DNA from 2 places in the Amycolatopsis thermoflava N1165 genome. Region 2 is predicted to be linked to the other one. Evidence: predicted binding sites of a transcription regulator. Region 2 holds the regulator's gene; the other holds the start of a gene.

Region 1 (14,480 bases), 990 kb from region 2:
GTGCATGACCTCCGGGTAGGGCTCGCCGAGCAGCTCCGGCACGGTGCGGTCCCACACCGGGACGAACCGCGCCTTCGTGCCGGGACGGCCCGCGCCGATCAGGGTGACGTGGTGCCCGCGGTCGACGAGGGCGTCCGCGAGGTCGGCCACGACCGCCTCGACCCCGCCGTAGGCCTTCGGAGGAACGTCGAAGTAGGGCGGGACGACCATCGCCACGCGGAGCGGGCGGTCGGGGTCGTCCCGTCGCACGGCGGCGTGCGAAACAGATCGGGCTTTCCACGCGGGGCGGTGCGCGCTGCTCAAGCTGCCTCCTCGGACCGTCTATGCAATTAGCACTCTCCTGCTAAGAGTGCTAATACAGCGGTGATGGCCTCGGCAAGCTCCGGGCGGGGGAGATCTGTGTCACACGGTGATCCGCTGTGCCGTGAGGACACCAGCGAGGCCGAGTGCCGCGGTTCCGGCGAAGACCGCGAGGAATGCCGCCGGTGCCGCGCCTTCCGCCGCGATGAGCGCGCCACCGAGTCCACTCGCGACAGCGGTGGCCAGGGTCTGCGCCAGCTGGAGCGCCGCGCTGACCGAGCCCTGCTGCCCGTCCGGGGCGCGACCGAGGGTCTCGGTGGTGGCGGCGTTGAACGCGACACCCATGCCTGCCCCGCCGATCACCCAGCCGAGCACCGCGAGCAGCCCCGGGCCGACGAGCACGCCGTAGGCCAGTACCGCCACCCCGGCCACCAGGACCGCGAAACCCAGACCCACCGCCATCCGACGGTTGCGGTCCCACTTCGCCTGCGCCGCCGAGCCGGCCACCCAGCTCAGCGCCCCGGCCGACAGGCCCAGCCCGGCTTCGAAGGCGCTCACGTGCCGCAGTTCGGTCAACCCCAGCGGCAGGAACGCCTCGGAGCCGAAGTACACCGCGCACAGCAGGAACCGCACGACCACCCCGGCGGGGACCCCGCGCCGCACGACGAGCGTGCCTGCCGGGGTGACCTGCCGCAGTGCCAGGACGGCGAGGACGAACCCGGCGGCGGCGAGCGGAACCAGCACCGCGACGGTGTGGAGTTCCAGTGCGGCCAACAGGATCGCGGTCCCCGCGGCGAGCGCGACGCTGCTGACGAGCGGCCGCCACCGGGAGGATTCCGGGGTCGTGGGCGCCGGCCGCGCCAGTCCGGGGAGCGTGCACCAGGCCGCGACCCCGGCGAGCGGGACCATGGCCAGGAACACCCACCGCCAGCCCGCCGAACTCGCCACCGCCGCCGCGACGACCGGGCCGACCAGCGACGGGATCGTCCAGGCCGAGGACAGCAGCGCGAACATGCGGGCACGCAGCCGTTCGGGGTAGACCAGCCCGATCAGCGTGTAGGCCATCGCCATCACCGCGCCGACCCCGAGGCCCTGCGCGAACCGGCCGAGCAGGAACACCGGCCACGACGGGGCGAGACCGGCCAGTGCGCTGCCGAGCGCGAACGCGACCAGCCCGGTGGCCAGCGGACGGGCCGGCCCACCGCGGTCGGCGGCGTGACCGGCGAGGACGGTGCCGACGATGTTGGCGAGCATCAGCGCGGCCAGCGCCCAGCCGTAGGAGCCGAGGCCGCCGAGCAGGCGGGAGACGTCCGGGAGGATGGTCGCCACCCCGAGGGATTCGAGCGCGACCAGTCCGACGGTGAGCACGATGCCGACGGTGCGGGCCCGGTAGCGGGGCGAGAGCACACCCTCGGAAGTCGAGGAGAGGGTCATGGCGGCAATTATGTTCCGTATCGGAACGAAATGGAAGTGCTAGGGTGGGGGCTGTGACGAGCACCCGGGCCGGCCGGCCACGCGACGAGCGCATCGACGGAGCCGTCCGCGAAGCGACGGTGGACCTGCTGAACGAGGTGGGCTACGCGGCGCTCACCCTGGAGGCGGTGGCGACCAGGGCGGGCACGAGCAAACCCGCGCTACGCCGCCGCTGGCGGGGGCGTCCGCACCTGGTGGTCGACGCGCTGGTGGCGACGGTCGGCGCGGTGCCGACGCCGGACACCGGGTGCACGCGCTGCGACCTGGTCGCGGGGATCGGGACGCTCAGCGAGGCCTTCACGACCAGGATCGGACGGCGGGTGCTGCCCGCGCTGGTCGCCGACCTCGCCGACGATCCGGAACTGGCGGAGGTGTTCCTGCGCGACTACTTCCACACGCGACGGAGCTCCACGGCGGAAGCCCTGCGCCGCGGCGTCGAGCGCGGCGACCTCGACCCGGACCTCGACTTCGACCTCGTGCTCGACATGCTCGCCTCGACCACCTACTACCGGGTCCTCTTCGGACACCTGCCGGTCACCGACCACCTGGCGGAGCAGGTGGTGGACGTGGTGCTGACCGGAGTCGCCGCGCCGGGGTGGCGCGGCTGCGCTCACCGGCCGGGGTCGCCGGGGCGGACCAGGCCGGATTCGTAGGCGATGTGCACCAGCTGGGCGCGGTCGCGCGCGTCCAGTTTGGACAGCAACCGGCTCACGTAGGTGCGGGTCGTGGCCGGGCTGAGGAACAGCCGCCCGGCGATCTCGTCGTTGGACCGGCCCGCGGCGACCTCGGCGAGCAGTTCCCGTTCCCGCTCGGTCAGGCGCGCCAGCCGCGCCGGGTCGGTGCGGTGCCCGTGCGCCACCGCCGCCATCACGCGCCGGGTGACCGACGGCGCCAGCAGCGCATCACCGGCGGCGACCGTTCGCACCGCCGCCCGCAGGTCGTCCGGCTCGGTGTTCTTCAGCAGGAACCCCGACGCGCCGGCTCGGATCGCGTCCAGGATGTGCTCGTCGGTGTCGAACGTGGTCAGGACAACGACCCGCACGGCGCGCAACCGCGGGTCGGCGACGATGCGCCGCGTGGCCTCGATGCCGTCCACGCCGGGCATGCGGATGTCCATAAGCACGACGTCCGGCCGCGCGGTCAGGGCGAGCGTCACCGCCTCCGCGCCGTCGGCGGCCTCGCCCACGACGGTGATGTCGTCGGCGCGGGCGAGCAACGCGGACAGACCGGCCCGCATCAGGTGCTGGTCGTCGACAAGCGCGACGCGGATCATCGCGGCTCCACCGGCAGGCTCGCGTCGACCTGGAAACCCGCGCCAGGGCGGGACTCCAGCGTCACCGAACCGCCGAGCAGCACGGCGCGGTCCCGCATGCCGTCCAGGCCGCGGCCGCCGCGGGCGGGCAGCTCGGCGCCGGCGCCGTCGTCGCGGACCTGGATCCGCAGCAGGCCCGGTTCGTAGCGCAGCCGCACCTCCGCCTTGCTCGCCCGGGCGTGGCGGAGGCAGTTGGTCAGCGCCTCCTGCACGATCCGGTACGCCGTGGTGTCCACGGCCGCGGGCAACGCGACCGGCTCGCCCTCGGTCGACACGGTCACCTCCAGACCACTTCGGACGGTCGCGGTCACCAGCGCGTCGAGGTGACGCAGGCTGCCCGCCGGGGCGCGGCCGGTGTCGTCGGTCAGCAGCCCGAGCGTGGTCCGCAGGTCGTGGACGGCTTCGTCGGCGGCCAGCCGGAGGGTCGCCAGGGCGGACCGGGCAGCGTCCGGGTCGTCGTCCAGCGCCTCGGCGGCGACGCTGGCCTGCACCGACACCACCGCCAGCGTGTGCCCGACGGCGTCGTGCAGGTCCCGCGCGATGCGCAGGCGTTCCTCCTCGACCCGCCGCCGTGCCTCCCACTCCCGTTCCACCGCGGCCTGCCGCGCGGTGCGGCGTTGCTCGGCACGCAACGCCCCCAGCGCGATCGCGCTCAGCATCAGCCCCACCGTCGAGGCGAGCTCGAACCCGAGCAGGTAATCCGGGCTCTCCCCCTGTCGCAACCGGAAGAACGTGCTGACCAGCACCAACGCCGCCGCCGTCGCCGCCGCGACGCGTGCCCGGCCGGCCTCGGCCGCGGAGAACAGGGCGGCCGCGACGGGCAGCGCCAGCCCCACCGGCGGGTAGCCGGCCGCGTGGTAGGCGAGCAGCCCGGCGGCGGTCGCGGCCAGCGCCAGCACCGGGAACCGGCGGCGCACGAGCATCAGCGCGCCGAGGCACACCGCGAACAGGTACGCCACCGGGTCGGGCGCCCGTGCGCCGCCGAGGTCCATCGCGATGGCGACGGCCACCACGGTGGAGGTCGCGACCCCCAGAGCGGCGTCGGCGAGCACCCGCTTTCGCTCGCTCACGTCCCGAGAATAGCCAGGTCCGGGCCCGCGCACAGTCGCCGGATGTTGACACCGCGATCGACTGCGGACGGACGACGGGCAGCGCGCGCCCGCCTAGTTTCGGCTCGCATGAGAACCCTGGGTGTCGCCATCCTCGGCCTGTTCGCGGGCCTCGCGGTGGGCTTTCTGGTCTTCGGCGAACTCGTCGGACGGCTCGCCGGGCAGGACGGTCAGGTCGACGCGCCCTGGACGTTCGTGATCGGCTTCGGCCCGCAGCTGCTCGCCGCCGCGGGCGCAGTCGTCGCTGTGCTGATCGACCAGCGGAGGCGGAACCGGTGAACCTGTCCCGGCGCGACCTGTTCCGCGTCACCGCGGCCGGCCTGCTCGTGGCGGGCTGCGCCAGCGGCGGCGCGAACACCGAGACCGAGTCCAGCGCGGGCACCCTGTTGCGCAGCGCGGCGAAACTGCCCGAGCCGTTCACCGTGCCGCTGCCGGTGCCGCCCGTGCTGCGGCCGGTCCGACCCGGCCACTACGAGATCACCCAGCGCGCCGCCGAGGTGGAGATCCTGCCCGGGTTGCGCACCACGGTCTGGGGGTACGACGGGATCTTCCCCGGCCCCACGATCGAGTCCCGCCGCGGCGAGACCACCGTCGTCCGGCACCGCAACGAGCTCGGCGTGCCGGTGGTGGTGCACCTGCACGGCGGCCGCACGCCGCCCGAGCACGACGGCTACCCGCTGGACCTGGTCGCGCCCGGCGCGGCGCGGGAGTACGTGTATCCGCTGGACCAGCCGGCCGCCACGCTCTGGTACCACGACCACCGGGCCGACTTCACCGGCCCGCAGGTCTACCGCGGGCTCGCCGGGTTCCACCTGGTGCGTGACGACGAGGAGGACGCGCTGCCCCTGCCGCGCGGCGAGCGCGAGGTGCCGTTGATGATCACCGACCGGTCGTTCGCCGCGGACGGCTCGTTCGCCTACCCGTCGGTCGACCCGTCACTGCTGGGGCAGCCGGGTGTGACCAGTGAGTTCGTCAGCGGCGTGCTCGGCGACTGCATCCTGGTCAACGGCGCGCCGTGGCCGGTGATGGAGGTGGACGCCGCGCGTTACCGGTTCCGGATCCTCAACGCCTCCAACGCCCGCCGCTACCGGCTCGCACTGGACCCGCCGGGGCCGGGGTTCACGCAGATCGGCGGCGACCAGGGGCTGCTGGCCGCGCCGGTCCGGCACGAGCGGCTGCAGATCGCGCAGGCCGAACGGTACGACGTGGTGATCGACTTTTCGGCGTACTCGCCCGGCCAGGAGGTGACGCTGGTGAACCGGCTCGGCGACGGCGGCACGGCGCGGGTGATGCGGTTCGTGGTGACCCGGCGGGCGCCCGACGACAGCGCCGTCCCGGACCGGTTGGCCGACGTGCGGCCGCTGTCCCGCTCGGATGCCGTGGCGGAACGCGAGTTCACGTTCCGCCGCGGCGGGGCCGAGCACCACGGGATGACACTGTGGACGGTCAACGGGATGCCGTTCAGCGCGGACGGCGTCGTGGCCGAGCCCGCCCTGGGCACGGTGGAGCTGTGGCGGTTGCGGGCGCAGAACGTGCCGCACCCGATCCACATCCACCTCGCGCCGTTCCAGGTGCCGGGCACGGCGCACGGCTGGAAGGACACGGTCGACCTGGGCAACGGCGACCAGGCCGAGGTGCTCGTCCGGTTCGAGGGCTATCGCGGGAAGTACGTCCTGCACTGCCACAACCTCGAACACGAGGACATGATGATGATGGCGAATTTCGTGGTCCGGTGAGTCACTCCTCGCCGTCGAACTCGAACGCCTCTTCCAGCATCTCGCCCATGATCATCCCGCCGACGACACCCGCCGCGGCGCCGGCCACCATGCCGCCGACGCCCATGCCGCGGCCGTGACCATGGTGGCCGTGGTGGCCCGGGTGATGGCCGCCGAAGGCCGGGTTGCCGAACGCGGAGTGCCCGCCGCGCTGGGCGGCTTCGCTCAGCCACTGCCCGATGAGCGCGGCCCAGTCGGCGTTCTCCGCATCCTGGTGCGACATCTGGAAGCGGCCGAACGAGTCGCCGCCCGCTTGCATGAAGCGGCCCCGCCGGTCGGCTTCGAGCACGACGGCGAGATCGTGCGGCCCGGCGACGAACGTCAGCTCGACCTCGTTGATCCGCCCGGCGAACTCAGCCGGCGGGAAGAACTCGAGCTCCTGGTAGAAGCCCAGCTCCTGGCGCACGCCGTAGAGGTGGCCCGCTTCCACGTCGGCGTTGCGGAACCGGAACCCGAGCTGCCCGAACGCGTCGAGCACCCGGTCCTGCGACGGCAGCGGGTGCACGTGGACCGGGTCGAGGTCACCCTTGTCCGGCGCGCCCGAGATCACCAGCTCGGTCCGCACACCGACCGCCATGCCGTGCAGGAGCGAGTCGCCGACCGCGGTGATCGGCGTCTCCCACGGCAGGCGCAGCTCGAACGGCACCGTGACCAGCTGACCGGACGGCACCCGCACGCCCTGCTGCACGAGCTGGCGGTGGAACTCACCGGTGGCCGCGGACTCGTGCCCGCCGTGCTCGATCTCGACCCGCGTGACCAGCGACAGGACGACCTGGTCGATGGCCGCGTCGGCGCTGCCGCCCTGGATCCGGACCTGCCCCGTGACCACCCCACCGGGCGCCACGTGGGGCGAGTCGAGCACGGTGTCGACCGACGGCCCACCGACGCCGAAGGCGCTGAGCATCCGCTTGAACATGGACAGTTCCTCCTGGGGATCCGGACAAAACAGGCTCAAGATCGAGACTACCGGCAGCAAAACCCCGCTCACCACCAGGAACCCGGCAACGAAGGCCCTCACCCCCCGAGCCACCCCTCTCCCGCAACCCGATCCCCAGCCGAATCGGTTGCCGAGCCACCGGGTCAAGCCACTCTTTCCCGGCTTGACGCGGTGTCTCGGCAACCGAACACTGAAAGATCGGGTTCGGGAGGGCAGATCCGGGCGTAGCGAAGCGAAGCCGGCGCTTTCGGCCGCGCGCAGCGCAGATACGCGCGTAGCGCCCCCTAAGAGCCCAAGTAGCGCAGAACAGCCAGCACCCGCCGGCTGTACCCGCTCGTATGGCTCAGCCGCAGCTTGTCGAAAATCGCGTTCACGTGCTTCTCCACCGCGGACTGCGACACGTACAGCTCCGCCGCGATGCCGGCGTTCGTGTGCCCCTCGGCCATCTTCGCCAGCACTTCGCGTTCCCGGGCGGTCAGCGTCGCGAGCGGGTCGGCGTGCGTGGTGCGCGCCAGCAGTCGCCGGACGACCTCGGGGTCGAACGCCGCCCCGCCGGACCCGACCCGCTCCAGCGCGTCGAGGAACTCGCCGACCTGCATGACCCGGTCCTTGAGCAGGTACCCGACCCGCCCGCCGTCGTCGGTGATCAGTTCCGTCGCGTACCGCTTCTCGACGTACTGGGACAGCACGAGCACCCCGACGTCCGGCCAGCGCCGCCGGATCTCCAGCGCCGCCCGCAGGCCCTCGTCGGTGTGGTCGGGCGGCATCCGGATGTCCGTCACCACCACGTCCGGCTGCGCCCGGGACACCTCGTCGAGCAGCTCCGTGGCGTTGCCGACCGCGGCGAGCACCTCGTGGCCCTCCTCGGCGAGCAGCCGGATCAGGCCTTCCCGCAGCAACGTCGAGTCCTCGGCCAGGATCACGCGCACGGCAGCTCCGCCCGCACGACCGTCGGCCCGCCGGCCGGACTGTCCACAGTGAACACTCCGTCGGCCGCGCCGACCCGCCTGGCCAGGCCGGACAGCCCGTTGCCCGCGACCTGAGCGCCGCCAACGCCGTCGTCGGTGATCGTCACGCCGACCATCCTGCCCGCCCGCGCCACCGCGATCTCGATGCGGCTCGCCGCCGCGTGCTTGATCGCGTTCGTCACCGCCTCCGACGCCACGAAGTACGCCACCGTCTCGGTCGCCGGATCCAACCGCTCCTCAAGCGCGTACGAGAGCGCGACCGGCAGGCTCGACCGCTCGGCCAGCGCCTCCAGCGCCGTGGCAAGCCCGCCTTCGTCCAGCGCGATCGGGTACACGCGCCACGCCACGTCCCGCAGCTCCTGCAGCGCCAGCTGCGTCTCCTCGTGCGCCTGCCGCAGCAGCGCCTCCGCCCGCTCCGGGTCCTTCGCGCGCCGGGCGCGGCCGAGCAGCATGCCCAACGACACGATCCGCTGCTGCACCCCGTCGTGCAGATCGCGTTCGATCCGCCGCCGCTCGTCGTTCACCGCCTCGACGACCTCGGCGCGGCTGTGGGTGAGCGCGTCGACCCGGCGCTGCAACCGTTCCTGCTTCGTGGGGCCGAAGAAGTGGTGCGCCAGCGTGCGTTCCAGCGCGCCGACGCCGATGAGCCCCTGCACGGCGAGGAACACCAGCAGCGCGCCCATCAGCAGCAGCACGGGCACGTCGAACCAGTCCTGGTCGTCGCCGAGCGGCTGCCCGCCCGCCAGCTGCCACACCGTGATCACCGCCGTCGCCAGGCCCAGCCCGATCAACGCGAAGACACCCGCGCCCAGACCGCCCGCGACGCTGCGCGACGCCAGGTACCGCAGCGCGCGCGAGTCGCGGTAGTCGTCCGAGGTGGGGTAGTCGAGGAACCGCCGGAGCCGCGCCCGTTCCCGCTCGGCGAACCAGCGGGTGGCCCGGAACACGGCGGGGCGCGCGGCGGGCACGGCGAGGACGAGCGTCGCCACGACGACGAAGGCCGCCTCGGCGAACGCGCTCAGCGCGCCGAGCGCCAGCCCCGCCGTCACCCGCAACGCGCGGCGCAGGTCCACTGTGGGCACAACCCGAGGTTAGCGGGGTTCCGGGCGGCCGGTACTGAGGTTTTCCGCAGGATGACCGGGTGCCGCGCCCCATGTTCGGCCGCCGCCCGCGAACCTAGCTTCGAAGTATGGATCTCCAACTCGCACAGGCCGAACCGCTCGGGGGACTCGCCGGCTGGGCCGTCTCGCTCATGGATTCGCTCGGCGGACCGGGCGCCGCCATCATCGTCGGCCTGGACAACCTGTTCCCGCCGATCCCGAGCGAGCTGGTGCTGCCGCTCGCCGGGTTCTCCGCCGGCCAGGGCACGTTCAGCCTGCTCGAAGCGCTGGCCTGGACCACGTTCGGCTCGGTCGCGGGCGCCGTCATCGTCTACTGGCTGGGCGCGCTGCTCGGCCGCGAGCGGACCCGCGCGCTGCTGCTGCGCATCCCGCTGGTCAAGGCCTCCGACTTCGACCGCACCGAGGCGTGGTTCGCCAAGCACGGCACGAAGGCGGTGTTCTTCGGCCGGATGGTGCCGATCTTCCGCAGCCTGATCTCGCTGCCCGCCGGGATCGAGCGGATGGCGTTCGGCAGGTTCCTCGTGCTCACCACGCTGGGCAGCCTGATCTGGAACACGATCTTCGTCGTCGCCGGCTACCTGCTCGGCGCGAACTGGCACGTGGTGGACCGCTACGCCGGCTTCTTCCAGTACGCGGTGATCGGCGCCGTCGCGATCGCGCTCGCCGTGTTCGTCATCACCAGGCTGCGGGAGCGCGTCCGGACGTGAACACGGAGCCGCCCTCCCTGGGGGCAGGGGAGGGCGGCTCCGCTCGGGGGCGTCAGGCGGCCTGGGCCACGGGGGTGGTGGCCGGCGCCAGCGCCAGGTCGAGGACCTCACGGACGTTCGACACCGGGTGCACGTCGAGCTGGGCCAGCACGTCCGCGGGGACGTCGTCCAGGTCCGGCTCGTTGCGCTGCGGGATGATCACGGTCTTGATCCCGGCCCGGTGCGCGGCCAGCAGCTTCTGCTTGACCCCGCCGATCGGCAGGACGCGGCCGGTCAGCGACACCTCACCGGTCATCGCCACGTCGGACCGCACCACGCGGCCGGACAGCAGCGACGCCAGCGCCGTGGTCATCGTGATCCCGGCGCTCGGCCCGTCCTTGGGCACCGCGCCGGCGGGCACGTGGACGTGCACGCCCCGGTCCTTCAGGTCGCCGACCGGGAGTTCCAGTTCGGCGCCGCGGGACCGCAGGTAGGACAGCGCGATCTGCACCGACTCCTTCATCACGTCACCCAGCTGCCCGGTGACCGTGAGCCCGGAGCTGCCCGACTCGGGATCGGCCAGCGACGCCTCGATGTAGAGGACGTCCCCGCCCGCGCCCGTGACGGCCAGGCCGGTCGCCACGCCCGGGGTCGCGGTCCGCTGCGTCGACGCGGGCAGCGCCGACTCCGGCAGGTGCCGCGGACGGCCGAGGTAGCCCTCCAGGTCCGCCGCGTCGACGGTCACCGGCAGGGTCGCCTCGTCCAGCGCGACCCTGGTCGCGATCTTGCGCAGCACCTTCGCGATGGTCCGGTTCGCGTTGCGCACGCCCGCCTCGCGGGTGTACTCGGCGGCGATCCGGCTCAGCGCCGCGTCGGTGAACCGCACGTCGTCCCGGCCCAGCCCGGCCCGCTCCAGCTCGCGCGGCAGCAGGTGGTCGCGGCCGATGACGACCTTTTCGTGCTCGGTGTAGCCGTCCAGCGTCACCAGCTCCATCCGGTCCAGCAGCGGGCCGGGGATGGTCTCCAGCGCGTTGGCCGTGGCGAGGAACACCACGTCCGACAGGTCCAGCTCCACCTCGAGGTAGTGGTCGCGGAACGTGTGGTTCTGCTCGGGGTCGAGGACCTCCAGCAGCGCCGCGGTCGGGTCGCCGCGGTAGTCGGCGCCCACCTTGTCCACCTCGTCCAGCAGGACGACCGGGTTCATCGAGCCGGCCTCCTTGATGGCGCGGACGATCCGGCCGGGCAGCGCGCCGACATAGGTGCGCCGGTGGCCGCGGATCTCCGCCTCGTCCCGGACACCGCCGAGCGCGACGCGGACGAACTTCCGGCCCATCGCCTTCGCGACCGACTCGCCGAGCGAGGTCTTGCCCACACCGGGAGGACCGACCAACGCCAGCACGGCTCCGGAGTGCCGCCCGCCGACCTGCCCCTGTCCGGCCTCGGCGCGCCGGGCGCGCACGGCCAGGTACTCGATGATGCGTTCCTTCACGTCGTCCAGGCCCGCGTGGTCGGCGTCGAGCACCGCCCGCGCCGCCGCGATGTCGTGGACGTCGGTGGTCCGGTCATTCCAGGGGAGCTCCAGGACCGTGTCCAGCCAGGTGCGGATCCAGCCGCCCTCCGGCGAGGCGTCGGAGGTGCGCTCCAGCTTGTCCACCTCGGCCAGCGCGGCCGTGCGGACGTGCTCGGGCAGGTCGGCCTGCTCCACGCGGGCGCGGTAGTCGTCCTGGTCGGCGGTGCCGTCCAGCTCGCCCAGCTCCTTGCGGATCGCCTCCAGCTGGCGGCGCAGCAGGAACTCCTTCTGCTGCTTCTCCATGCCCTCGGCGACGTCCTTGCGGATGGTGTCGGTCACCTCGAGCTCGGCCAGGTACTCCCGGCTCCACTCCAGCGCCTTCTCCAGCCGCGCCGCGACGTCGAGCGTGGCCAGCAGCTCCAGCTTCTGGTCGGTGCTCAGGAACGGCGAGTTGCCCGCGAGGTCGGCGACCGCGGACGGGTCCTCGACCTGCTGCACCGCGTCGATCATCTGCCAGCCGCCGCGCTGCTGGAGGATCGAGATCACGACGGTCTTGTACTCGGCGGCCAGCGTCCGGGCCTGGTCGCCGACGACCTCGGCGACCGGCTCGGCGTACACCCAGCGGGCGGCGCCGGCGCCGTCGCCGTTCTCGCCGACGCGGGCGCGCCGGGTGGCGCGCAGCAGGACGGCGGCCTTGCCACCGGGGATCCGGCCGACGCGCTCGATGGTCGCGACGGCGCCCAGTTCGGCGTACTCCCCGTGCACCCGCGGGACGATCAGGACCTCGGCCTGCGCAGACGGCAGCGACCGGATGCCCGGGAACGACGGCGTGCTCGGTGCCTTGCTCTGCGCGGAGTCGACCGCGGCGCGAGTCTCGGCGTCATCGAGCTCGAGCGGGACGATCATGCCGGGCAGCACGACGTCGTCGTCGAGGGGCAGTACGGGGAGGAGCCTGGTGTCGGTCATCTTGTTGCTCCCTACCTGGTTGAGTCTGCCTAGCTCAACTTTCTGGCGGCCGGGTTTGTTTCCGCAGGTAGTTCGCTTGCAGCGGACGGCTTCCGGGAATAAACCGGGGCACGTCCGGCAGTGGTTCCAGGTGCCAGGACTGAGATGATCGTCGCATTGCCGGAAACGTTTTCCCGGGTGTAACCGGCGAGACCACGCTCAGTCATCGGTTCGGGTAATCCCGATCTCGATTGAATCGCGATCAATGCGGAGGAGTGCAGCGCGACGGCTCGCGGCGAACTCGTCGTAGCCGGGCGTGGCGCTTAACACCGACTACCGGGAGCGATCACCGGAAAGATCCAGCTCACCCGTAAGTCTCCGCTGGTCACCGTAGTTGGCACGTTGTTAACTATGGGGTGATGTCATGGCGGCCGGAAAGAGGCTGAAGTACGCCCTCCGGGGTACAGTGATCCCCTCATTCGCACCGAGATCACCGTCTCGTGCGCGGGTGGGTTCAAGCGGGCGCGCTGGGGCGAATGGGTGGAAGGAGGTTGCATGCCGGACTCCGATGGCAGGCCTGACGGCCCCGTCCCGGCGGCAGCCGCCGGTTCTGGTGGTGCCGAGGCGCGGGCGGACGAGCGCCGCTTCCGGGTCTACACGCTGACCGTGTTCTCCGTCGGTGTGCTCACCGCCGCCGCCGTGTCGCTGTGGCTGCCGTTCGACGGCTCGGCGAAGCTGTGGTGGATCGGCCCGGTGCTGGCCCTGTCGTTCCTGCTCGCCGAGCAGCTCGGCATCAACGTCGACGTCCGGTCCGGCATCTCCTGGACCATTTCCTTCACCGAGATCCCGCTGGTCATCGGCTTCTTCGTGGCGCCGTTCGAAGTGGTGCTGGCGGCGCACCTGGTCGCCGGGATCAGCACGCTCGTGGTCCGCCGTGTCTCCGGGCGTGTGCTCTACAACGCCGGCGCGTTCCTGCTGGAGATCACCAGCGCGTTCGCCGTGGCCGGCCTGGTCGAGCGGATCATGGGCGCCACCGAGATGACGTGGCCCGCCGCGCTCGCCGGCACCCTGACCGCGCCGCTCACCAGCACGCTGCTGGCGCTGGCCGCCGTCCGGGTGCTGCGCCGCCGGATGCGGATCGGCACCGCGCTCCGGCTCACCGGCCGCATCCTGGTCGTCGGGTTCGTCAACGCCTCGGTCGGCCTGAGCGGCTACCTGGTGATCGCAGGCACGGCGAACGCGTGGCCGCTGGTGCTCGCCGTCTTCGCCGGGCTGTCCGCGCTCTACTGGGCCTACTCCGACCTGTTGCGCGAGCAGCGGGACATGGAAGCGCTCTCCGACGTCAGCCTGATGGTCGCGCGCTCCGGCCAGCAGGCCGCCGCGCGCCCGGCCAGCGGCGCGGACGACCTCGCGGCGGGCGTGAACGTCAGCGAGTGGGAGACGATCGCGGAGCGGATCAAGGACCAGCTCTCCGCGGGCCGCGTGGTCCTGCGGCTGCGCCTGGAGCCGACCGCGGACATGCGCGCCGTCGTCGCGGGGGAGCCGATGCCGTCGGCCGAACTACCCGCCGACGACCCGATGCTGCGGCTGCCCGGCTCGCACGTGCGGCACTTCCGCATCACCGAGGCCAACAGCGACATCGCCGCCGGACTGCTCAACCGGGGCGCGCAGGAGGCGCTGGTGGTGCCGCTGCGCAGCGCGAACCAGCTGCTCGGCGTGGTCGAGGCGCACGACAGGCTGTCCCGCTGGCGCGGCTTCGGCAAGTACGACGTCCAGTTGCTCGGCACGATGGCCAGCCACCTGGCGACCGCGCTGGACAACCGCCGCCTGCTCGCCACCCTGCGCCACGACGCCTACCACGACCCGCTGACCGGCCTGCTGAACCGGCCCGGCTTCCGCCAGGTCGCGCGCGAACCGCTGGCCGAGCACAGCGCGTCCGCCGACTCCGCGGTGCTGCGCATCGACCTGGACGTGTTCTCCGCGGTCAGCGACGCGCTCGGCTACGCGTGGGCGGACCGGATGGTCGTCGCCGCCGGCCGCCGCCTGCGTGACGCGCTCGGCCCGGACGTGCCGCTGGCCCGCCTGGAGGGCGCGTCGTTCGCGGCGCTGCTCACCGGCGTGCGCGGCCACGGCGTGCACGAGGCGGCCGAGCGGTTGCGCTCGCAGCTGTCCGTGCCGTACCCGGTCGACCGGCTGACGGTCGAGGCGAACGCGATGGTCGGCTACGCCTCCACGGCCGACGACGACACCCTCGACCCGGGCGACGTGGATGCCCTGCTGCAGCGGGCCGACGTCGCCGTGCGGGCCACCCGCGGTGGTGAGGAGGTCCGCGGGTACGTGCCCA
Region 2 (14,480 bases):
CACCGGCCGATCCTACGAGCGGATCACAACCGCTGCAGGCCGTCCAGCACGCGCTTCATCAGCTCGAGCGGCGGGCGCCCCTCTGCGGTCCGTTCGATGCCGTGGATGTGCAGCAACCCCAGTTCGGCCATGTCGGACAACAGCACCCTGGCCACGCCGAGCGGGATCGACAGCAGCGCCGCGACCTCGGCGAGCGAACGCGGGGTGTCGACCACCGCGCGGACCGGCTGGTACTCCGCGCTCAGCGCGGGACCGGTCCACTTCGCGTCGGCGCGGACCGAGACCAGCGTCTCGATCGCCAGCTCGTAGGCGGAGTGCGTGCGCCCCTTGGTCAGCACGTACGGCCGCACGCGCAGCCGGTTCTCGTCGTCGGGGTCGAGCAGCTCGGGGGGCTCCGGCTCGGCAGCGGGCGCGGGCTCGGGGCGGGGCCGCGGCGAGGGTTTGAACTCCTCGCGCGGTTCGGGGTCCGGCAACGGTTCGGGCTCCGGTTCGGGCGCGGGCCGCGGCTCCGGTTCACCGAACCGAGCGAGCTGCTTCTCGGTCGGGAACCGCGCGCCTGCGGCCCGTTTGGTCTTCGTGGTCTCGGCGGGGACACGGCCCGGAGCTTGTGGTTCCGGGCCAGGGGGTTCGGCGTGTTCGCCGGTCAGCTTCCGCAACTGCTTCACGGACGGGAACCGGGCACCGGCGCGCGCGACCCCCGGCTCACCGGCCGGTCCGGTCCCGTCGGGTACTCCCATGCTCAGCCCCGTTCGCGCGCGTCGACATCCTCCGCGGGCAGCGTCGGCAGCGTGACGAACAGGATAACCCGGGTGTCGAGACCCCAACGGGTGGTGACGAAGAAGGCGCCCCCGCGTAGAACTCGCGGGGGCGCCTTCGGGCTACTTGTCCTCGGTCGGCAGCGGCGTGCCGGTCGACACCTTGTCCGTCCGGGCGTCGGCCTCCAGCGGGTCCGACTCGACCGCGGGCAGCGAGTCCGCACCGGGCGCCGGCGCGGGCTGCGGACGGCGCTTGACCGCCGACAGCAGCAGCTGCGAGACGTCCACGACCTCGACCTTCTCGCTCGCCTTGCCGTCGTTCTGTCGCGCGGTCACCCCGTCGGTGAGCATGACGCGGCAGAACGGGCAGCCGGTCGCGATCTTCGACGGCGCGGTGCCGAGCGCCTCGTCGACGCGCTCGATGTTGATCCGCTTGCCGATCTTCTCTTCCATCCACATGCGCGCGCCGCCCGCGCCGCAGCACATCGACCGGTCGCCGTGGCGCGGCATCTCGCGGAACTGCGCCCCGGACGCGCCGACCAGCTCACGCGGCGCCTCGTAGACCTTGTTGTGCCGGCCCAGGTAGCACGGGTCGTGGTAGGTGACGTCGTCCGCGATCGGCGCGACCGGCACCAGCCGCTTCTCCCGCACCAGGCGGTTGAGCAGCTGCGTGTGGTGCACGACCTCGAACTGCCCGCCCAGCTCCGGGTACTCGTTGGCGAGCGTGTTGAAGCAGTGCGCGCAGGTCGCGACGATCTTGCGGCTGCCTGCCTCGCGGCCCTCGAACACCGAGTTCAGCACCTCGACGTTCTGCTGCGCGAGCATCTGGAACAGGAACTCGTTGCCGGCGCGACGGGCCGGGTCACCGGTGCACGACTCCTCCGGGCCGAGCACCGTGTACTTGACGCCCGCGATGTGCAGCAGCTCGGCCACCGCGCGGGTGGTCTTCTTCGCGCGGTCCTCGAACGCGCCGGCGCAGCCGACCCAGAACAGGTACTCGGTGTCGCCGAGCTCGCCGTCGAACACCGGCACCTCGAAGTCCAGGTCCTCGGCCCAGGCCATCCGGTCCTTGGCGTTCTGGCCCCACGGGTTGCCCTTGTTCTCCAGGTTCTTGAACATCCCGTTCAGCTCGGTCGGGAAGTTCGACTCGATCATCACCTGGTAACGGCGCATGTCGACGATGTGGTCGACGTGCTCGATGTCCACCGGGCACTGCTCCACGCACGCGCCGCAGGTGGTGCACGACCACAGCACCTCGGGGTCGATGACCCCGCCGTCGTCGCCGACCAGCGGCCGCTCGGCCTCGGCCAGCGCCAGCACGTCGATGCCGGCGTACGGGTTCTCGCCGGTCAGGCCGACCTCTTCACCCGTGACGTCCTTCTTGCCGCCCGCGAGCAGGTACGGCGCCTTCGCGTAGGCGTGGTCGCGGAGCTGGGTGATGACCAGCTTCGGCGACAGCGGCTTGCCGGTGTTCCACGCCGGGCACTGCGACTGGCAGCGGCCGCACTCGGTGCAGGTGGTGAAGTCGAGCCAGCCCTTCCAGCTGAAGTCCTCGATCTGACCGGCGCCGAAGACGTCCTTCTCCGGGTCGGCCTCCTCGAAGTCGAGCGGCTTGCCCCCGCTCATCATGGGCTTCAGGGCGCCCAGCGCGGTGCCGCCGTCGGCCTCGCGCTTGAAGTAGATGTTGAAGAAGGCGCTGAAGCGGTGCCAGGCCACACCCATGGTGAGCGTCTGCCCGACGACGTAGAGCCAGATCATGCCCGAGAGCAGCTTGATCAGCGCGGTGATCGTGACCGCGACCGTGCTGGCGGGCAGGATCTCGGCGAGCGGCTTCGTGACGAAGCTCGTCCACAGCGCCGGGTCCTCGATGCCGCTGGAGATCTTGAACGCCTTCACGCCGAGGATGCCGAGGCCCTCGACGATCACCACGGTCTCGACGAAGTAGGCCTGCTTGAAGTTCGACCCGGCGAAGCGCGACTGCCGGTCGGCGCGGCGCGGGTGGTTCAGCTGGCGGATGATCACCAGCGCGAGACCGCCGACGACGGTGCCGAGGCCGAGCAGTTCGGTGAGCAGCAGCCAGACGCTCCAGTTGCCGATGATCGGCCAGTGGAAGTGCGGGTCGAACGTCTCGCCGTAGGCCTCGAACCACGCGAGCGAGCCGATCAGGAAGCCCCACATGACCAGCCAGTGCCATGGGCCGACGTGGCGGAACTTGTTCATCCGCGTGTGCGCGGCGAACTCCTTGATCAGCGTCGTGATGCGCGGCCCGAACGGGCCGTTGCGCGTCGCGTCCGGTTGACCGAGCCGGATGATCCGGACCATCCGGTACACGCCGGTGCCGAACATGATCCAAGCGACGATGCTTACGGCGACGCCGACCACGCCGAGCGTGATCTGCAGTGCACCCATGATCGGGGCCTTTCGTCCGTGATGTGGTGGGTTGGCGGGAGCCTAACCGGATTTACCCATGAGTAACCGATCGGCGCGAGTTGAGTCCCACGAGTGTGGCGTAGGACTCGCTGGATATCGGGACGATCGTACCGGTAGTTTGGCGGGATGGTCGCCTATCTGCTGCTCGCTCTGGCCATCGCGGCCGAGGTCACCGCCACTGTTTCGATGAAGTTGTCGGCGGGCTTCACCAAACTGTGGCCGTCGCTGGTCGTCGTGGCCGGCTACCTCGTCGCGTTCGCGGCGCTGGCGAGCGTGCTGAAGCGCGGGATGCCGGTCGGGGTGGCGTACGCGATCTGGGCCGCGGTGGGCGTGGCGGCGGTCGCAATCATCGGCGTGCTGTTCCTCGGCGAGCCGGTGAACCCGACGATCGTGGCGGGGCTGGCGCTGGTCATCGGCGGTGTGGTGCTGATCGAGGTGGGTTCGGCGTGAAGCCCCAGCGCGACGGGCGGCGGGCCCGCGGCGAGAAGCGGCGGCAGGAGATCATCGACGCGACGCTGCGGGTGATCGAGCGGGACGGCGTCGCCGGGGTGACCCACCGGACGGTCGCGGCCGAGGCCGGGGTGCCGACGACGTCGACGACCTATCACTTCGAGACGCTCGACGACCTGCTGATCGCGACCTTGATCTCGTGCGCGCGCGACATGGCGACCGAGGTGTACTGGACGATCGACCGGGCCCGGTCGCGGGGCAGCCGGGGCGCTTCCGAGGTGGCGACCCTGCTCGCGGAGGCGCTGGGCCCGCGACGGGGCCGGACGATGGCGGAGTACGAGCTGTACCTGCTGGCCGCGCGGCGGCCCGAGCTGCGGCCGGCGGCGCGGCGGTGGCTGGACGTGCTGACGACGATGGTGCGGCCGGACGACCTGGTGGCGCTGCGGGTGTTCCTGGCCGGGATCGACGGGCTGCTGATCCAGGGCCTCATCGACGACGAGCCGCCGACCGCCGAGGAGCTCCGGCCGACCGTGGAGTACCTGCTGAAACCCCGGTGATCAGCGCGGGACCGGCACCGTGTGGGCGACCGCCGCGGTCGCGGACACGCGTTCGGCCGCGACCCCCCGGTGGGTGCGGCGCGCGGCCAGCATGCCGAGCAGGACGCCGGCCGCGGAGAAGATCGCCAGCGCCAGCGACGCCCTACCGAAACCGGTGGCGAGGGCCTCCGCCGGAGCGCCTCCGGTCGCCGTCCGGGTCGCCGTGACCGAGGAGTAGATCCCGGCCACGACGGCGGTCAGCACGGCGCCGCCGACGTAGCGCGCCATGTTGGACACCCCGGACGCGGCGCCGACGTCCTCGTCGCGGACCGCGCTCGTGGACAGCGCCGAGGCGGGCCCGTTGGACAGCCCCAGCCCCACCGCGATCCCCAGCAGGGACGGCAGGATCGCCCAGTACGACCACGACGCGCGGATCACGGCGAGCACCGCGAACCCGGCGGTCATCAGCACGAACCCGGCCACGATCACCGGCCGCGGCCCGAACTTGTGCGCCAGCGGCGTGACCGCGGGGGCGACGGCGACGACCAGCGCCGCCACCGGCAGGCACGCCAGGCCGGCCAGCAGGCTGCTCATCCCGAACGTCGCCGGGTCCTGGAAGTAGAGGCTGATCAGGAACGACAACCCGGCGATCGCGCCCGCCCCGATGAGGATCGCCAGTGTCGCGCCGACCAGCACCGGGTTCCGCAGCAGCCGCAGGTCGACCAGCGGCGCGGCCATCCGGCGCTCCACCACCGGGAAGGCGATCGCGGCGAGCGCGGTGACGGCGAGGCAGACCACGGTGGGCACCGACCACCAGCCCCAGTCCGAGCCCTTCGTCATCGCGAACACGAAGGGCGCCAGCACGCATGCCACCAGCAGCGTGCCAGGGACGTCGATCGAGCGGGGCCGGTCCGGGTCGCGGGACTCCGGCACCGTCCGCACCGCCCAGGGGACGCACGCGGCGGCCACCGCCGCCGCGATCCAGAACAGGCCCTGCCACCCGGCGGCCTCGTTGAGGACACCGCCGAGCACGGGCCCGGCCGCGGCGCCGGCGGCCGCCGCGGCGCCCCAGTACGCGACCGAGCGCATCTGCGCCGGCCCCTCGGTGACGACCGACAGCAGGCTGAGCCCGGCGGCGAGGATCGCGGCGCCGGCGGCACCCTGCACGACCCGGCCGACGACGACCATCCACCCGCCGGGCGCGAGCGCGATCAGGACGCACGACACCACGAACAGCCCGAGACCCAGCACGAACACCCGGCGGCGCCCGAAGACGTCGCCGAGCGCGCCGGACGTCACGATCGTCGCGGCCCCGACGAGCATGTACCCGGTGACCGCCCATTGCAGCACCGCCAGGGACGCGCCGAGGTCCGCGCTGATCGACGGCAGCAGGATGCTGACCGCCGAGGTGTTCACGTTGACGATGAAGGTGGAGACGCATGCGGTGCCGAGCACCCCGCCGGTCTTCACCGCGCTGGTCGTGGACATTCCGCCTCCCCGCGTGCGCGTGGTCCGGAGACCATGGCGTGCGGTCGCCACGCGGCACCTCATCCGGGGGAGGTGAAAGGACTCAGCCCTTGTTCTCGTACACCGGCACGACCATCGCGCGCGCCAGCGTCGCCCCGAACATGTTGAAGCCCAGGAACGCGGGCGTCGCGGTGTCGGGGAGGTCCAGGGACTCCACGTCGAGCGCGTGCACCACGAAGAAGTACCGGTGCGGCCCGTGCCCCGGCGGCGGCGCGGCGCCCAGGAACTGTCGCACGCCACCGTCGTTGGTCACCGTCACGGCGCCGGACGGCAGGCCGGAACCCGACGCGTCCCCGGCGCCCGACGGGAGCGAAGTCACCGAGGCCGGGATGTTGTACACCGCCCAGTGCCAGAACCCGCTGGCCGTCGGGGCGTCCGGGTCGTAGCAGGTCACGGCGAAGCTCTTGGTCCCGGCGGGGAAGCCCTCCCACGCCAGGTGCGGCGACCGGTCCTCGCCGCCGGGGACGCCGAAGATCCCGCTGAGGTGCGGCGCCGCGAGCGTCTCCCCGTCCGCCACGTCGTCGCTGCGCACCGTGAAGGCCGGCACCGACGGCAGGAAGTCGTACGGATTCGGTGGTTGTGGCATCGATTCCTCCTCGTCACAGAATGGCCGTGATCACCCTAGTGCCGTTCGGGGTGACCCCCGGGATGAACCGGGGGCTTCCCTGATACCGGCGCGCCACGCCCAGGCCATAGCGTGACCGGCACAGCAAAGTTCACTGGGGAGGACGCAATGCGCAAGCCGGCACTCGCGATAGGCGGGATCGCCCTCATCGTGGCGGGGATCGGGCTCGCGCTCGGCTGGAACTGGAACTGGTGGCGCATCTCGGACCGCGCCGAGATCACCGATACCGTCGCCCAGCCGGTGTCGTCGGTCCGCGTCGACAACAACTCCGGCGACGTGCGGATCCGCGTCGAGGACACCGCCACGACGTCGGTCAACCAGGTCCTCCATTACGACGGCGACCGGCCGGACCGGGCCTTCCACCTGGACGGCGCCCAGCTGGTCCTCGACGGCTGCGGCGGGGACTGCACCGTCGACTACGAGGTGGTGGTCCCGCGCGGGACCACCGTGACCGGCGAGGTCCGCTCCGGCAGCCTCAGCGTCTACGGCACCGCGTCGGTGGACCTGGCCGCCAGTTCCGGGGACATCCGCGTCGAGGACGTCACCGGCCCGGTCACGGCCCGGACCAAGTCGGGCAGCATCGAGGTCGACCTCGCCACCGCGCAGAACGTCCAAGCCGAGGCCCAGAGCGGCGACATCCGCATCGTCGTGCCCGCCGACCGCTACCGGGTCACCGGCGAGACCAGGAGCGGCGACCGGTCGATCGAGGTCGTCCAGGACCCGTCGGCCCCGTACGTCCTCGACGTCAGCACCTCCAGCGGCGACGCGAGCGTGAAGCAGGCATGATCCCCGCGCTCGCCCTCGCCGCGACTCTGCTCGTGGCCCCCGTCGCCACCCCCGCCGCACCCGCGCTGACCTGGCGCGACTGCGCCACCCCGCAGACCGCGCAGCGCCTGCAGTGCGCCGAGCTCGACGTGCCCGGCGCGACGCTGCGGCTGGCCCGCCTGCCCGCGCTCGACCCGGCCCGCCGCATCGGCTCGCTGCTGGTCAACCCGGGCGGCCCGGGCGGATCCGGCGCCGATGTCGTCGGCTACGGCGGCCTCGGCCTCGCCACGCCCGAGTTCGCCGAGCTCAACCAGCGGTTCGACATCATCGGCTTCGACCCGCGCGGCGTCGGCGGCAGCACCCCGGCGGTCACCTGCGGCCCGGTGCACGACCCCGCGGTCAGCCGCTTCCCCGCCGACGACGCCGGCTACGCGCGGCTGGCCGCGCACAACCGGCACGTCGGCCTCGGCTGCCGCGGACCCCGCGACGTCGACACGGCCACCGTCGCCGAGGACGTCGAGCGGATCCGGCTCGCCATCGGCGAGGAGCGGATCTCCTGGCTGGGCGCCTCGTACGGCACCGAGATCGGCGCGCTCTACGCCGCCCGCCACCCGCAGCACGTGCGCGCGATGGTCCTGGACGGCGCCGTCGACCACGCCCTGCCGACGCGGCGGGCCGTCCTCGACGCGGCCGCGGCGACCGAGGACGCCCTGCTGCGCTTCGCGCGGTGGTGCGCGGGCACCTGCGGCGACGACGTGCTCGCCCGCTACGACGCGCTCATGACCACCGGCGCGCCCTCGGCACAACTCGGCCGCCACGCCACGCCCGAGGAGCTGGCCGCGGGCGTCTACTCGCACCTCTACTTCCCGCAGCTGTGGCCGCGGCTGGCCGACGCCCTGCGCGCCGCGCCGGCCGACGCGAGCGCGCTGACCTCGGCCATGCCCTTCGGCTCGGCCGAGTACCCCGCCTACCGGGCCGTCGGCTGCCAGGACTTCCCGTCGCCCTTCACCGGCCCGGCCGACCTGCGCCGGACGGCCGACCGGGTCCGGGAAGCCGCGCCGCACAGCTGGCGCTACTCCGAGTTCTGGGACTTCGCGTCGGGCTGCCTCGGCTGGCCCGTGCCGGCGGCGAACCCGCCGCACGCCGAGCCCGTCCGCGGGGCCCCGCCGATCCTGGTGGTCGGCGGGGAGCACGACCCGGCCACGCCGCTGAGCTGGGCGCGCAGCCTCGCGGCCCGGATCGAGCGCAGCGTGCTGCTCACCTACGCCGAGGACGGCCACACGGGGGTGTACAACTCCGCCTGTGCGCGGTCCCACGAGGCGGCCTACCTGATTTCGGGTACGCCGGGAACAACACCGCAGACCCGCTCGTTACCCTGTCAGAAAGGTTGAGCGAGCAGCACTCAAGTCTGATTGACGCCCAACACGCGCCCGAGATAGAACTTGAGTACCACTCGCTCAACGCGGGCGCGAAACCGCAGCTCACCGGGGCTGCGCACACAGCATGACCAGGAGGGAACACACCATGGCGCGAGCGGTCGGCATCGACCTCGGCACGACCAACTCGGTCGTCGCTGTCCTGGAGGGCGGCGAGCCGACGGTCATCGCCAACTCGGAAGGCTCCCGCACGACCCCGTCGATCGTCGCGTTCGCCAAGAACGGCGAGGTGCTGACGGGCCAGCCGGCGAAGAACCAGGCCGTGACCAACGTCGACCGGACGATCCGGTCCGTGAAGCGGCACATCGGCACCGACTGGAAGACCGAGATCGACGGCAAGGCCTACACGGCGCAGGAGATCAGCGCGCGCGTGCTGATGAAGCTCAAGCGCGACGCCGAGGCCTACCTCGGTGAGGAGATCACCGACGCGGTCATCACCGTCCCCGCCTACTTCGAGGACGCGCAGCGGCAGGCCACCAAGGAGGCCGGCCAGATCGCCGGCCTGAACGTGCTCCGCATCGTCAACGAGCCCACCGCGGCCGCACTGGCCTACGGCCTGGACAAGGGCGAGAAGGAGCAGACCATCCTGGTCTTCGACCTCGGTGGCGGCACCTTCGACGTGTCGCTGCTGGAGATCGGCGAGGGTGTCGTCGAGGTGCGCGCCACCAGCGGTGACAACCACCTCGGTGGTGACGACTGGGACCAGCGCATCGTCGACTGGCTGGTGGACAAGTTCAAGGCCAGCCACGGCATCGACCTGACCAAGGACCGGATGGCGCTGCAGCGCATCCGCGAGGCCGCGGAGAAGGCGAAGATCGAGCTGTCCAGCTCGAGCAGCGCGAACATCAACCTGCCCTACATCACGGTCGACGCGGACAAGAACCCGCTGTTCCTGGACGAGACGCTGTCCCGCGCGGAGTTCCAGCGGATCACCTCCGACCTGCTGGACCGCACGAAGGCGCCGTTCAACAACGTGATCCGCGACGCCGGCATCTCGGTCGGCCAGATCGACCACGTGGTGCTGGTCGGCGGTTCCACCCGCATGCCCGCCGTCGCCGAGCTGGTCAAGGAGCTGACCGGCGGCCGCGAGCCGAACAAGGGCGTGAACCCGGACGAGGTCGTCGCCGTCGGCGCCGCGCTGCAGGCCGGCGTGCTCAAGGGTGAGGTCAAGGACGTCCTGCTGCTGGACGTGACCCCGCTGTCGCTGGGCATCGAGACCAAGGGCGGCGTGTTCACCAAGCTCATCGAGCGCAACACGACCATCCCGACGAAGCGGTCCGAGATCTTCTCCACGGCGGACGACAACCAGCCGTCGGTGCAGATCCAGGTGTTCCAGGGCGAGCGCGAGATCGCCGCGCACAACAAGAAGCTCGGCATGTTCGAGCTGACCGGCATCCCGCCGGCCCCGCGCGGTGTGCCGCAGATCGAGGTCACCTTCGACATCGACGCGAACGGCATCGTGCACGTCACGGCGAAGGACCTGGGCACGAACAAGGAACAGTCGATGACCATCACCGGTGGCTCCGCGCTGCCGAAGGAGGACATCGAGCGGATGGTCAAGGACGCCGAGGCGCACGCGGAGGAGGACCGCAAGCGCCGCGAGGAGGCCGAGACCCGCAACCAGGCCGAGACGCTGGTCTACCAGACCGAGAAGTTCGTCAAGGACAACGAGGACAAGCTGCCCGAGGACCTCAAGGGCAAGGTCAAGACCGCGATCGACGAGGCCAACGAGGCGCTCAAGGGCACCGACACGGCCAAGATCAAGGAAGCCATCGAGAAGCTGAACACCGCGTCGCAGGAGCTGGGCACCGCCCTGTACGCCAACGCGCAGCAGGCCGGTGGCGCCAACCCGGGCGCTGACTCGGGTGCGGCGGGCGCGTCCGACAACAAGGGCGCGGACGACGTGGTGGACGCCGAGATCGTGGACGAGGACGAGAAGAAGTGACGGGACGCCACTCGAACGAGATCGACGAGCAGGAGCCGGTCACCGAGCCCCTGGTCGTGCGGGACCGGCGCAAGATCGACCCCGAGACCGGCCAGGTGCGGACCCAGCCGGAGGCTGCCGAGGCGCCTGCCGCGGAAGCCCCGGCGGCCCAGGCCGGCCCGTCGCTCGGTGAGTCCATCGTGGACGACGCGGTGGCGGCTCCGTCCGAGGTCGAGAAGGAGCTGGCGGAGCGCACCGCCGACCTGCAGCGCCTGCAGGCGGAGTTCGCGAACTACCGCAAGCGGGTCGACCGCGACCGGGAGGCCGTGGTCAGCGCCGCGAAGGCGTCGGTGGTGAACGAGCTGCTGCCGCTGCTCGACGACTTCGAGCGGGCGGAGCAGCACGGCGACCTCACCGGCGCGTTCAAGGCGGTCGCGGACAAGCTGGTCGCGAGCCTGCAGCGGATCGGGCTCGAGCCGTTCGGCGCGGAGGGCGAGCCCTTCGACCCGAGCGTGCACGAGGCCGTGCAGCACAACACCTCGCCGGAGGTGTCGGGGCCGACGGTGACGACGGTGCTGCGCCGTGGTTACCGGTTCGGCGACCGGACGCTGCGGGCCGCGCTGGTTGGCGTCACCGACCACGAGCCGGGCGAGGCCCCGGTCGAGGGTGAGCTACCGGTCGAGCAGTTGTCGGATGAGAACGCACAGCAGTAACGAACAGGCGAGAGGAGGAGACGTCCGGTGAGTGCACGGGAGTGGATCGGTAAGGACTTCTACCGTGAGCTGGGCGTCTCCTCCGACGCTTCGCAGGACGAGATCAAGAAGGCTTACCGCAAGCTGGCGCGGGAGAACCACCCGGACGCCAACCCCGGCAACACGGAGGCCGAGCAGAAGTTCAAGGCCGTGTCGGAGGCCTACGGCGTGCTGTCGGATCCGGCCAAGCGCAAGGAGTACGACGAGGCGCGACGGCTGTTCGGTTCGGGCGGCGGCCCGGGTGGCTTCGGCTTCCCCGGCGCGGGCGGCACCGGCGGTTTCGACTTCGGCGACATCTTCGGGCAGACCGCGGGCGCGGGCGCGCAGGGCGGTTTCGGCGGGCTCGGCGACATCCTCGGCGGCCTGTTCGGCAGGCGAGGCCAGCAGAGCGCGGGCGCCCGCGGCCAGCGCGGCGCCGATGTCGAGACGGACGTGCGGATCGACTTCGCCGAGGCGGTCAAGGGCGCGACCCTGCCGCTGCGGCTGTCCAGCCCGGCGACGTGTTCGACGTGCCACGGCAACGGCGCCCGCCCGGGCACCACGCCGCGCACCTGCCCCACCTGCAAGGGCGCCGGGCTGGTGAGCCGCAGCCAGGGGGCGTTCGCGTTCTCCGAGCCGTGCCCGGACTGCCGTGGCCGCGGCCGGATCATCGACGACCCGTGCCCGGAGTGCGGCGGCGAGGGTGTCAGCACCCAGACGCGCACCCTGACCGTGCGGGTGCCGGCGGGTGTGGACGACAACCAGCGGATCAGGCTGGCGGGCCAGGGCGAGCCGGGCCGCGGGGGCGCGGCTGCCGGTGACCTGTACGTGCGGGTGCACGTGAACCCGGACCCGGTGTTCGGCCGGTCGGGTAATGATCTGACGATCACGGTCCCGGTGAGCTACCCCGAGCTGGCTCTGGGTGCGACGATCACCGTGCCGACGCTGGACGGGAAGGTTTCGGTGAAGGTGCCCGCGGGCACCGGCAGCGGCCGGGTCCTGCGGGTGCGCGGCAAGGGCATCAAGAAGCGGGACGGTGCGCAGGGCGACCTGCTCGTCACGTTGCAGGTGGCCGTGCCGTCGCGGTTGGAGTCTTCGGAGCGGGAGGCGCTCGAGGCGTACGCCAAGATCGCCGAGAAGCACGACCCGCGCCCGGAGATCACGAAGCTGCTCCGCGAAAGGGGTTGATCGAGGTGTTCGGCGGGTTGCCGCACGGGGCCGACGAAGAGACGCCGGTCTTCGTGATCTCCGTGGCCGCTCAGCTGTCCGGCCTGCACGCACAGACCCTCCGCTCGTACGACCGCATGGGCCTGGTGTCGCCGGGCCGAACCGCAGGCGGCGGGCGGCGCTACTCCATGCGGGACATCGCGCTGCTGCGTGAGGTGCAGCGCCTGTCCCAGGAGGAGGGCGTCAACCTGGCGGGCATCAAGCGGATCATCGAGCTGGAGAACCAGGTCGAAGCGCTGCAGTCCCGGATCGCCGAACTGACCGAAGAACTCGCCACCGCGTACGCCGCAGCCGAACAAGCCGCGGCGGCCGTGCACCGCTCCTACCGCAAGGACCTGGTGCCGATGAAGCAGGAAACCGCCTTGGTGGTCTGGAAACCACGCCGAAGGCGATGAGAACAGAGAAGGGCCCCGCAGCACGCGGGGCCCTTCTTTTTGTTTTCTTTCAACAAAACGCCAGCCGGCAACGCAACTGCACCGACCACGCACCAGACCTCCCCCGCCCCCGATCCACAGCCGATCTTTAGTCGCCGACCAGGGTTGTCAAGGCACGCTTTCCCGCCTTGACAACCCTGCTCGGCGACTGAAACACAATCAGGCATCGGGGGCGGGGGGTGGTCACCCAAGGCGACCTTCCAGCGCCGTGAGGCGCTCTACGCCGCCTCACGACCCAAATGCTCCGCGAAGAAGGCCAACACGCGCCGCCAAGCATCCTCACTGGCCGCCCGGTCATAGCTCATCCCAGCAACCTTCAGCAACACGTTCACCGGCCCGTGGAACTGATTCGCAAAACTGTGCCCAACCCCCGGGTACTCCTTGACATCATGCGGCACCCCCCGAGCCGACAACTCCCGCTCCAGTTTCGCCGCCGCCCCACGCAAGGAAAAGTCCTTCTTCCCAAAGGAAGCCACCACAGGACAAGAACCATCCAAAACGGACAGATCCTTGGGCAACTGTCCGTAGTACGGCGCCGACGCGTCAAACCCGCGAGAGGCCGCCACCAGGGCGAACCCCCCACCCATGCAGAACCCGACGATCCCGACCCGACCAGTGCAATCAGACCTCGACGCCAGCAACGACCGCGCCGCGTCCAGGTCGTCGAACGCCCGCCCCTTCCCGGCCGCCAGCTCCTTGAACACCGACTTCACGCACCGCACGAGCCCGCCGCGCGAGTACATGTCCGGCGACAGCGCGACATAGCCGGCGGTGGCGAACCGGTCGGTGATGTTCTTCGCGTCCTGCGAGAGGCCGACCGCGTCGTGCACGATCACGACCCCCGGCCACGGCGGCTCGCCCGAGACCTCCCGCTGCGGGGTGGCCAGGTAACCGCGGATGGTTCCGTCTGCGACAGGAATGTCCATCCGTCGCAGGCTAGTCGATCGTGAACGGGTCGTACCTGATCTGATCGAGTGCCGTTCCGGCCACCAGCATCCGGGAAACCGTCGCGCGGATCATCGCGGGCGAACCGGACACCAGCACGTCGTGGCCGGGCCACGCGCCGTACCGCGTCACCACGTCGGCCAGCGTGCCCTGCTCGCCGCCGACCAGGCCCGGCCCGTTCTCCACCACCGGCGTCACCGTCAGCCACGGGTTGCAGGACGCGACCATCCGCAACCCCTCCAGCGCGTACAGGTCCTCGCGCGTCCGGCCGCCGTAGAACAGGTGCACCTTCGGGTTCTCGCCCCATTGGCCCAGCTCGTCGAGCATCGCCTGCATCGGCGCGACACCCGTGCCGCCCGCGACCATCAGCACGTCCCGGCCGCTCTCCCGGTCCACGCCCAGCGTGCCCAGCGGCGGCCCGAACCGCCACACGTCACCGGCCTGCGTGTGGCTGACGATCGCCCGGGACACCCAGCCACCCTCGATGGCGCGGATGTGGAACTCCAGCGAGCCGTCCGGGCGCGGCGCGTTCGCCGGCGACAGGTACCGCCACAACCGCGGCCGCTGCGGCACCTCGACGCTCAGGTACTGCCCCGGCCGGAACGGGATGTGCTGGTCCGGCTCCAGCCGCACCATCGCCAGGTCCCAGCTCAGCCGCCGGTGCTCGGCCACCCGCGCCGACCAGTTCGGCGGGT

Evidence for each region. Region 2 encodes HspR, which represses chaperone genes until heat shock. Its sites were predicted from a motif close to ANNTTGAGTNNNNNNNACTCAANNT; they were not measured.
Region 1: a site for HspR is predicted at 12,174-12,198, ahead of lon (endopeptidase La). Genes of this name have one in related genera too.

What each region holds. Positions count from the first base shown of each region.
Region 1 covers NZ_KI421511.1:5,182,784-5,197,263, reverse strand. Annotated here, with positions in the region: gene AMYTH_RS0125605 (glycosyltransferase family 4 protein) at 1-249, opposite strand, end outside; gene AMYTH_RS0125600 (MFS transporter) at 403-1,734, opposite strand; gene AMYTH_RS0125595 (TetR/AcrR family transcriptional regulator) at 1,788-2,426, shown strand; gene AMYTH_RS0125590 (response regulator) at 2,384-3,046, opposite strand; gene AMYTH_RS0125585 (sensor histidine kinase) at 3,043-4,155, opposite strand; gene AMYTH_RS0125580 (DUF5957 family protein) at 4,264-4,473, shown strand; gene AMYTH_RS0125575 (multicopper oxidase family protein) at 4,470-5,930, shown strand; gene AMYTH_RS0125570 (sporulation protein) at 5,932-6,885, opposite strand; gene AMYTH_RS0125565 (response regulator transcription factor) at 7,191-7,835, opposite strand; gene AMYTH_RS0125560 (sensor histidine kinase) at 7,826-8,947, opposite strand; gene AMYTH_RS0125555 (DedA family protein) at 9,064-9,702, shown strand; gene lon (endopeptidase La) at 9,755-12,157, opposite strand; gene AMYTH_RS0125545 (putative bifunctional diguanylate cyclase/phosphodiesterase) at 12,692-14,480, shown strand, end outside.
Region 2 covers NZ_KI421511.1:6,168,398-6,182,877, reverse strand. Annotated here, with positions in the region: gene AMYTH_RS0130485 (cation diffusion facilitator family transporter) at 1-3, opposite strand, end outside; gene AMYTH_RS0130480 (DUF742 domain-containing protein) at 24-737, opposite strand; gene AMYTH_RS0130475 ((Fe-S)-binding protein) at 879-3,164, opposite strand; gene AMYTH_RS0130470 (DMT family transporter) at 3,312-3,635, shown strand; gene AMYTH_RS0130465 (TetR/AcrR family transcriptional regulator) at 3,632-4,192, shown strand; gene AMYTH_RS0130460 (MFS transporter) at 4,193-5,659, opposite strand; gene AMYTH_RS0130455 (YbhB/YbcL family Raf kinase inhibitor-like protein) at 5,742-6,284, opposite strand; gene AMYTH_RS0130450 (DUF4097 family beta strand repeat-containing protein) at 6,432-7,109, shown strand; gene AMYTH_RS0130445 (alpha/beta hydrolase) at 7,106-8,479, shown strand; gene dnaK (molecular chaperone DnaK) at 8,613-10,469, shown strand; gene grpE (nucleotide exchange factor GrpE) at 10,466-11,161, shown strand; gene dnaJ (molecular chaperone DnaJ) at 11,189-12,367, shown strand; gene AMYTH_RS0130425 (heat shock protein transcriptional repressor HspR) at 12,364-12,801, shown strand; gene AMYTH_RS0130420 (dienelactone hydrolase family protein) at 13,059-13,766, opposite strand; gene AMYTH_RS0130415 (globin domain-containing protein) at 13,777-14,480, opposite strand, start outside.